DNA from 2 places in the Cupriavidus sp. GW822-FHT03E04 genome. Region 2 is predicted to be linked to the other one. Evidence: riboswitches for the same ligand, from Rfam matches in the RefSeq annotation. Region 2 holds a riboswitch; the other holds the start of a gene.

What was found. Region 2 has a riboswitch for cobalamin ahead of AC1RQC_RS36360 (TonB-dependent receptor). Riboswitches for the same ligand answer to the same signal wherever they lie in the genome.
Region 1: linked by a shared signal. The riboswitch ahead of AC1RQC_RS34705 (TonB-dependent receptor plug domain-containing protein) and the one ahead of AC1RQC_RS36360 (TonB-dependent receptor) in region 2 are both predicted to bind cobalamin.

The regions. Positions count from the first base shown of each region.
Region 1 is NZ_JBXANI010000033.1:79,959-84,414, forward strand. It holds RNA gene ssrS (6S RNA) at 1-46, opposite strand, end outside; gene AC1RQC_RS34695 (cell division protein ZapA) at 358-699, opposite strand; gene AC1RQC_RS34700 (hypothetical protein) at 696-1,013, opposite strand; cobalamin riboswitch at 1,222-1,466, shown strand; gene AC1RQC_RS34705 (TonB-dependent receptor plug domain-containing protein) at 1,563-3,527, shown strand; gene AC1RQC_RS34710 (FecCD family ABC transporter permease) at 3,543-4,456, shown strand, end outside.
Region 2 is NZ_JBXANI010000038.1:32,525-36,980, reverse strand. It holds gene AC1RQC_RS36370 (YjjA family protein) at 1-330, shown strand, start outside; gene AC1RQC_RS36365 (methyl-accepting chemotaxis protein) at 368-1,924, opposite strand; cobalamin riboswitch at 2,230-2,487, shown strand; gene AC1RQC_RS36360 (TonB-dependent receptor) at 2,615-4,456, shown strand, end outside.

The DNA of each region.
Region 1 (4,456 bases), on a different contig from region 2:
CTTATCGGTTCAAGGAATATGATCCTGACGAACCAGGCAGGGAAACTGTCAAACGTCTGACTTTTTTGCACTGCCAAACGCATACTGCTTTGGCATGGCTGTCAGACGTTTGCCGTTTCTAACTTGGATGGGATGAAAACGGCGGTCAGGCGCGATAACCCGACCTAAGGTGCCGCAACTATGTGGCTTGGTGCGGCTTGGCTCCACTATACACCGCGAGGCTTTCCATACCAAGCCCGTCTTTGCGTGTCGTTACATTTTGCTGACGCGCGCGGCATGTGGGGCACATCGGGCCGAAATCGCGAGCGTATCACCGCCTGCCTGTGCCGTGTGGTACAGCCGGCGCAGGGCAGGGCATCAGTTGCGCGGCACGGGCGAATTGGTGCCCACATGCGCGTACTGGCGCAGGGCTTCGTCCGCGCGTTCGTTCAGCTCGCGAATGCGCGCACGCACTGCATCAACGGGAATCGCGCCATCTTCTTGCTGCTTGCGCTTGAGCGAGAGCAGGTCCGAGGCGATGCTGATCGCGGCCATCACGGCAACGCGTTCCACGCCCTTGGCGGATACGCCGCCCTTGAGCCGCGTCATCTGACCGTCTACCAGTGCCACGGCCTCCAGCAGCGCGGCCTCGTTGTCGGCGGCAATGGCGAACCGGTAGGACTGGCCGGCAATGTTCACTTCGACTTGCTTATTGCTCATGCGTTTTCTCCGGGTGCCTTCTGTTCGGCGCGGCCGGCCGCGTCGCCTTCGCCCAGCAGGTCGAGCTGGCGGGCGTCGCTGGCGGTGGGCAGCTTGTCCAGGATCGACTGGATGCGCAGCTGCGCTTCCTCGATCTTGATATTGAGCAGCTCGCGGTCGGCGGCCATGGCTTCACGGTCGCCGCGCAGCTGGCTGGCGTCGGCCTGCAGGCGTTCGATCTCCTCGCGCAGCCGCTGGTTCTCAGCCGCCAGGGTATCGGCATGGTGCAGCACACGCCCGATCTTGGCGGCGAGTTGTTCGAGTTCGGTGAGCATAGAGCCTGTCATATCTAGGGTCTCGGGTTCTGGGATTTTAGCCCAAGCGCTATCGTGCGGACGGCGAACGCAGACGTGTGTGACCAGGCCTGCGCGCCGAAGTTGCATGCATCGTCGTTTAACGGCATCCGTGGCGACGGCTTTATGCCTGTTTCCAGGCGCTTTCGCCTTGTTTTGCCGCGGCATTGACGCTTGCCTCGAAACTGCCTACACTCGCGCACGTTCCAGGTGCTCGTAATCCTATTCACTACAGGGTTGCAGTTCAACGGGAAACAGGGAGCCAGCCACCGCCGCCAGGGCAGGGCCGAGCCAACCTGTGCTGCCCCCGCAACGGTAAGCGACCGTGATCGCAAGATCGCAAGGCCGACCACTCAGCCACTGAACCGCAAGGTTCGGGAAGGCGGTCGGACTGGTGTCGTCAGCCCGGATACCGGCCTGAACGAGAGTGCGCCGCCCTCCGCTGCTTTTTGCCGCGCAAGCCAGCGGCGCGCTTCGTCGCCAGACGGTCCGCGGGGGAACGGACCAGGCAGCTCTCTCCCACTCAGCATCATGCGCTTTTCGCCCCCCACGTCGAGCCGTCCGGCATTGCCGGCGCGCCGCCACACCATACCTGTTTTCGTCTCGCGGCAACTGCCCGCCGCGCTCGCCGCCTGGCTCGCCATGAGCGCGCCAGGCGCCGCCATGGCCCAGTCCGCCGGGCAATCCGCTGCGCAGCCCGCGCCCGACGCGCAGCTCGACCCGGTGGTGGTCACTGCCACCCGCACCGTCCAGCCGTTGACCGAGGCGCTGCCGCATACTACCGTGGTGACCCAGCAGGACATCGTCAACTCGCAAGCCATCGACCTGCGCTCGTTGCTGCGCACGCAGGCCGGTGTGGAGTTTGCCGCCAACGGCGGCCTGGGTGCCAATACCAGCCTGTTCATGCGCGGGGCCAACTCCAACCAGACGCTGATCCTGATCGACGGCGTGCGGATCTCGGCGGCCAGCAGCGGCACGGCCCAGCTCTCGAATATCCTGCCCGACCAGATCGACCATATCGAGATCGTGCGCGGCAATGTCTCGGCGCTCTACGGCTCGGATGCGATCGGCGGCGTGGTGCAGATCTTCACCAAGAGCGGTGCGGGCCAGGCTCCCGCAGCCAACGCTCAGATTGAATACGGCAGCAACAATACGCGCCAGGGTACGGTGGGCTACGGCGGGCAGGTGGGCGATACCTCGTTCAATATCACCGGGTCGGCAGTCAAGACAGACGGTTTTTCGGCGATCAATGCGGCCCAATGGAACGGTGACAATCCGGCCAAGGCAAAGAAGGGCATGGGCCCGAACCCGAACGACAACCCGTATGACAACAAGAGCGTATCGGGCCAGGTGAAGCATCGTTTCACCAGCGACTGGGACGCCGGCGTCACAGCCTATTACTCGAAGAGCAAGCTCTCCTACGACACCACGACAGGCAAACCGACCGATGTCTGGTGGATGAACAGCGAGTTGTACACTGTATCCGCCTTTGTCAACGGCAAGCTCACCCGGGACTGGACCACGCATTTCAAGGTCGCGCAGAGCGGGGACAATAGCGAAAACACCTTGAACGGACTGTTCAACAGCAACTTCAACACGCGCAATCGCCAGTACACCTGGCAGAACGAATATGCGCTGGCGCCGACCCATAAGCTGCTGTTCGGCACGGAGTATGCGCAGCAGGAATTCAGCTCGAACACGTATGGCGCGCCGGGCCGCAATATTGCGTCGGTGTTCGGGGGCTACGATGGCCGGCTGGGCAAGCACCAGCTGCAGCTCAATGTGCGCAACGACCACTACTCGGATTTCGGCAGCCAGGCGAGCTATTTCGCCGGCTATGGCTATAACGTGACCGAGGCGTTCAAGCTGATCGCCAACGCCAGCAACGCCTTCCGCGCGCCGACGTTCAACGAGCTGTACTACCCGGGCTATGGCCAGCCGGGCATCAAGCCCGAGCGCGCCAAGTCGGTCGAGCTGGGCGCGCAGTACAACACGGACGCCGCCGGCCTGCTGCGCGTGACCGCGTTCGAGACCCGCTACGACAACCTGATCACCGCGGCGCTGCAGCCCAATGGCTTGTTCCTGGCGCAGAATGTCAACAAGGCCAAGGTGCAAGGCATTGAAGCCTCCTGGCGCGCCAAGCTGATGGGCACCGACGTGGGCGCCAGCATCACCTTCCAGAACCCGGTGGATGAGCAGAGCAATACGCAGTTGCTGCGCCGCGCGCGCCGCCATGCCGCCTTCGACGTGGGCCGCCAGTTTGGCGACTTCCGCCTCGGCGGCGAGTGGATCATTTCCTCGACGCGCATGGATAGCGGCTCGCGCACGCTGGGCGGATACGGTATCGTCAACCTCAATGCCCGCTATAACATCGACAAGCAATGGTTCGTGGCCGCCCGTGTGGAAAACCTGTTCGACAAGAACTACCAGCTCGCCTATCCCTACAACACGCAGGGACGCGCCGGCTTTGTCACGCTGGGCTGGCGCCAGAAATGATGGTGGCCGCCTGACATGCGCCGCGCGCTAGCCGTCTGGCTGATGCTTGCCGCCGCCGGCGTGGCGGTGTTCCTGCTGTCGCTGGCGGTGGGCAGCGTGCCGCTGTCGGGCGCGCAGGTCTGGCACGCGCTGTCCGTCGGCGCCGACGATACCGCCGGGGCCATCGTGCGTGAGCTGCGGCTGCCGCGCGCGGCCGCGGCATTCGCGTGCGGCGGCCTGCTGGCGTTGACCGGCGCGTTGATGCAGGTGCTGCTGCGCAATCCGCTGGCCGAGCCCTATGTGCTCGGCGTATCGGGCGGCGCGGCCACCGGTGCGCTCACCGCCATGCTGATGATGTGGCCACTGTGGACGGTGCAGGCCGGCGCGGCCGGCGGCGCGCTGTTCTCGATGGTGCTGGTGGCCACGCTGGCGCGGCGCGACCTGCTGCATCCGCAGGTGCAGGGCGGCCATCATGAGGCCGGCTCGCGCCTGCTGCTGACCGGCGTGATCCTGGCCGCCGGCTGGGGCGCGCTGATTACCCTGATCCTGAGCGTGGCGCCCGAGGCCCGTTTGCGCGGCATGCTGTTCTGGCTGACCGGCGACCTGGGCGGCACCGCCAGCTACGGCCTTGCGCTAGGTGCGCTGGCGCTGGCCGTGCTGCTGGCCATGCCGATGGCGCGCTCGCTCAATGCCATGCTGATGGGCGAGACCGTGGCGCAGGCGCTGGGCGTGCGCGTCGGCGCGGTGCGCCTGTCGGTGTTCGTGCTGGCCTCGCTGGCGATCGCGGTGGCCATTACCTCGGCTGGCTCGATTGGCTTTGTCGGGCTGGTGGTGCCGCACCTGGTGCGCCTTGCCTGGGGCAACGACCAACGCCTGATGTTGCCTGCCTCGGCGTTGCTCGGCGGCACGTTGCTGATGGCCGCCGACCTGGTGGCGCGCACGGTGATTGC
Region 2 (4,456 bases):
CTGGGCAGCAGCCTGGGCGGGATGAGTGGAATGCCCTCGCTGCAATCGCTGAGTTCGGGCAGCACCGGCAATGTCGCCGGGATCCTGGAGTACTGCGTGAAGAACAACTACCTTGGCGGCGCCAGCGGCGCCGCCTCGGTCAAAGACAAGCTGCTGGGCAAGGTCGGCGGCGACTCTCCCACATCCGACGCCGGCTACACCAGCGGCGCCAAGGGCATCCTGAGCAGCAGCGATGGCAAGCAGTTCGACCTGAGCGGCGGCGGCCTCAAGGACCAGGTCACCAAGCAGGTCTGCGACAAGATCCTCGCGCAGGGCAAATCGCTGCTGTAGGGCCAGGCACGCTGAGCGCCCGGTCAGCGCTCAGTGCTCAGGCGGCCGACAGGCGGAAGGCCGACACGGCATGGTGCAGCGCGCCGGCCTGGTCTTCCAGCGACGTGGCGGCCGCGCTCGCCTGCTCCACCAGCGCCGCGTTCTGCTGCGTCATCTGGTCCATCTGCGCGACCGCGCGATTGACCTCCTCGATGCCGGTGCGCTGCTCCGCGGTGGCCGAGGCGATGCCATCCATGATCGACGTCACGCGGCCGACCGCGTTGACGATCTCGGCCATGGTCTGCCCGGCCTGCTCCACCAGTGCCGAGCCGCTGTCGACCTGGCCCACCGACTCCACGATCAGCGTCTTGATTTCCTTGGCCGCGCCCGCGCTGCGCTGCGCCAGGTTGCGCACCTCCCCAGCCACCACCGCAAACCCGCGTCCTTGCTCGCCGGCGCGCGCGGCTTCCACCGCGGCGTTGAGCGCCAGGATATTGGTCTGGAAAGCGATGCCGTCGATCACGCCGATGATGTCGTTGATCTTGCGCGAGCTGGCGGTGATGCCGCGCATCTTGTCCACCACCTGGCTGACCACGCTGCCGCCCTGCTTCGCGATCTGCGAGGCGTCAGCCACATACTGGCTGGCCTCCTTGGCGTTGTCGGCGTTCTGGCGCACCGTCGCGGTGATCTGCTCCATGCTGGCGGCGGTCTGCTGCAGCGAGGCCGCCTGCTGCTCGGTGCGGCTCGACAGGTCGCTATTGCCCGAGGCGATCTCCTGGGCCGCCGAGGTGATGGAATCGGCCGATTGCTGGATGCCCGCCACCGTGCCGGCGAGCTGGTCGCGCATATGGCCGATGGCGTACATCAGGCTGGAGCGGTCGTCCGGGTGGGTTTCGACGCGCGCCGTGAGGTCGCCGCTGGCCATGCGCAAGGCAAGGGCCGCAGCGGTAGCGGGCTCGCCGCCCACCGAGCTCTGGATGCTGCGGATCAGCAGCGTGGCCACCGCGGAAATCACGATGCCCAGCAGCACCAGCAGCCCCAGCGATTGATACAGCGAGGCGCGGAACTGCGCTTGCACGTCATCCATATACGTGCCGGCGACCAGGTCCCAGCCCCACGGCTTGAAGCGCGCCACGTAGCCGATCTTGGGGCTCGGCTGGTCGCTGCCCGGCTTGGGCCACCAGTAGTCCAGGTGGCCAGCGCCTTCGGCCGACGCGCCGCGGGCCGCGATATCGGCATACAAGGCGTTGCCCTTGGCGTCCTTGAAGTCGCTCATGTTCTTGCCGTTGAGCTTGGCGTTGATGGGATGCATCAACAGCACGGAATCCGCGCCGACGATGGTGATGTAGCCATCCTTGCCATAACGCTGCGCGGCAACGCGGGCCGTGGCCTGGGCCTTGGCATCGGCCTCGGACATCTTGCCCTGGCGCGCCTGCTCGGCATAGTCGCGCACCAGCGAGAGCGACATGTCGACAATGTTAGCCAGCTCGCCGCGGCGATCGGCCATTTGCAGCTGGCGGGTCTGGAAGGCGTGCATCACGGTCAGCAACAGCAGGCCGAGCCAGGCCAGCACAAGGGGAATCCACAGCTTTTTTCGCAGGGTCAGACGATTCATGGCATTCGCTTCTCGGGGCAATGGCCGGTCATGCAGGAGGCATGCGGCACCTCCGAATATCGGAGCCGGGCTCGCCTTCTTTAGCGAAAGGCGCGACAGGACCGCACGAAAGACCACGAAGCGCAGAAAATGTCGCATGAAGCACCAAAATGGCGACAGGTTGTGCCAGGCCGAAACGCTCGCGCACCCGCACGGTGCCAAAAAAAACACCTGCCATCCGCCCCCGAAAGCGGCGCAAATACGGCTACAATGCGCCTCGCATTCCACTCGGTAATTGCAATTGACTTGCAATTACCTGGCTAGTGGACTGCCAAGGGTTCGAAGGTGCCTCCGGCGCGCAGCGCGCGGCGGGGGTTAAACGGGAAACAGGTGCGCCGCCGGCCATGCCGCGGCTAATCCTGTGCTGCCCCCGCAACGGTCAGCAGGTACAAAGGTGTCACGCCGCGCCAACAGGCCGCGGCAGCCACTGCGCATCATCGCGCGGGAAGGCGGCACCCCGGACGCGCCCCAGCGGCAGGCGTCCCCCTGCAAGCCCGGATACCGGCCTTCGACCGATCACCGGGGCTGCGGACGGGCGGCCAGGCGTGAGACGGCTGGCCACGCGCCCGGCCGTCACTGCGCGCTCGTCCGCGGCTGGTTCGTTTATTGCCGCCGGGCGGGGTCGCCCCCGCGGCCAATGATGGAAAGTCCATGTCCGCGCGCCCTTGCATTGCCTGTACCGCCTCGCCGGCGGCCGTCACGCCACGCCAACGTCGTCATACGCCCAAGCCGCCGCGCCAGCTCGCGCATCATTGCGCGCTCGCGCTATCGCTGGGGGCCTTCGCCGGCCTGGGCGCCGATGCCGCCTGGGCGGCGGACGATGCGCAACCTTCAGAGCGGGCGCAATCGCAGCCGTCGCGCGGCGACAGCACGGTGCTACCGCCAGTGGTAGTCAGGAGCGCCTCGCAGCCGGCCGGGCTGGCGCTGTCCGAGCCCACCAGCACCGGCAGCCGCCTTGGCCTGACCCCGCTGGAAACGCCCGCTAGCGTGGAAGTCCTGTCCGGCGACACCATTCGCGAACGCGGCGATTTGTCGGTGCGCGAGGCCGTGACCCGCGCCACCGGCATCACCTCCAATGGCGCGCCCGGCAACGGCGGCACGGCGCTCGCGGCACGCGGCTTTGCAGGACAAGGCTCGGTGATGCAGCTGTACGATGGCACGCGCCTCTACGTGGCCTCCGGCACCGTCACCTTCCCCTTCGATACCTCGTCCGTGGACCGCATCGAAGTGCTGCGCGGCGCGGCCTCGGTCATGGTTGGCGAGGGCGCGATCGGCGGCGTGGTCAACGTGATTCCCAAGAAGCCGATGCGCGCGCCGATCGCCAACGAGCTGCAGCTCACCGGCGGCACGCAAAAAACAGCGCGCGCGGCGTTCGACAGCGGCGGCGCGGTCAACGAGACCCTCTCCTACCGCTTCAACGCCAGCTACGGCCGCTCCGGCGGCTGGGTGGACCGGGGCGACTCGCGCAGCCTGGCGGTGTCGGCCGCGGCGCGGCTGGACGTATCGCCTGAGTTCAACCTGACGCTGTCCTATGACGACGCCGACCAGCACCCGATGCAGTACCTGGGCACGCCGCTGGCGGGCGGCAGCCTGGACACCTCGCTACGCAAGAAGAACTACAACGTTGGCGATGCCGACATCACCTACCGCGACCGCTGGACCCGGCTCGCGGCGCAGTGGCAGCCCAACGAGCGCGTCATGGTGCGCAACCAGTTCTATTACCTCACCAGCCAGCGCCACTGGCGCGACGCCGAGTCCTATACCTTCCTGCCCGCGACGGGCCAGGTGCGCCGCACCGACTATCTGGAGATCCTGCATGACCAGGAACAGGTGGGCGACCGCGCCGACCTGAAGATCGATGGCCAGCTGTTCGGCATGGCCAATACCGCCATGGTGGGGTTCGACGTCAACCGCATCAACTTCACTCACAGCAACAACTCGCCCTATGGCGGCGCGTCCACGGTCAATGCCTACCAGTTCGACCCGGGCCAGTTCTTCAGCCCGCCGGGCATTGTCACGTCGCCGCGCTTTCGCACCCACACCACGCAAGCCGCGCTGTTTGGCGAGGACCGCCTCAAGCTGACCCGGCAATGGTCGGTAATTGGCGGCGTGCGGCTGGACCATGCCCAGCTGGAACGCGGCAACCTGGTCACGGGCGACGACTGGACCCGCAGCTTCAACAACATCACGTGGCGTGCGGGCACGGTCTACGCATTCACGCCAGCCTTGTCGGTGTATGCGCAGTACGCCACCGCCACCGATCCCCTTGGCGCACTGATCTCCACCTCGGACGCACAGAAAGATTTCAAGCTGGCCACCGGGCGGCAGATCGAAGCCGGGGTCAAGCAATCGTTCTGGAACCAGCGCGGCGAGTGGACCTTTGCCGCCTACCAGATCGTCAAGAAGAACCTGCTGACACGCGACGCCAGCAACCCGGCGTTGTCGGTGCAGGTGGGCGAGCAATCCTCGCGCGGGCTGGAGGCCTCGGTCAGC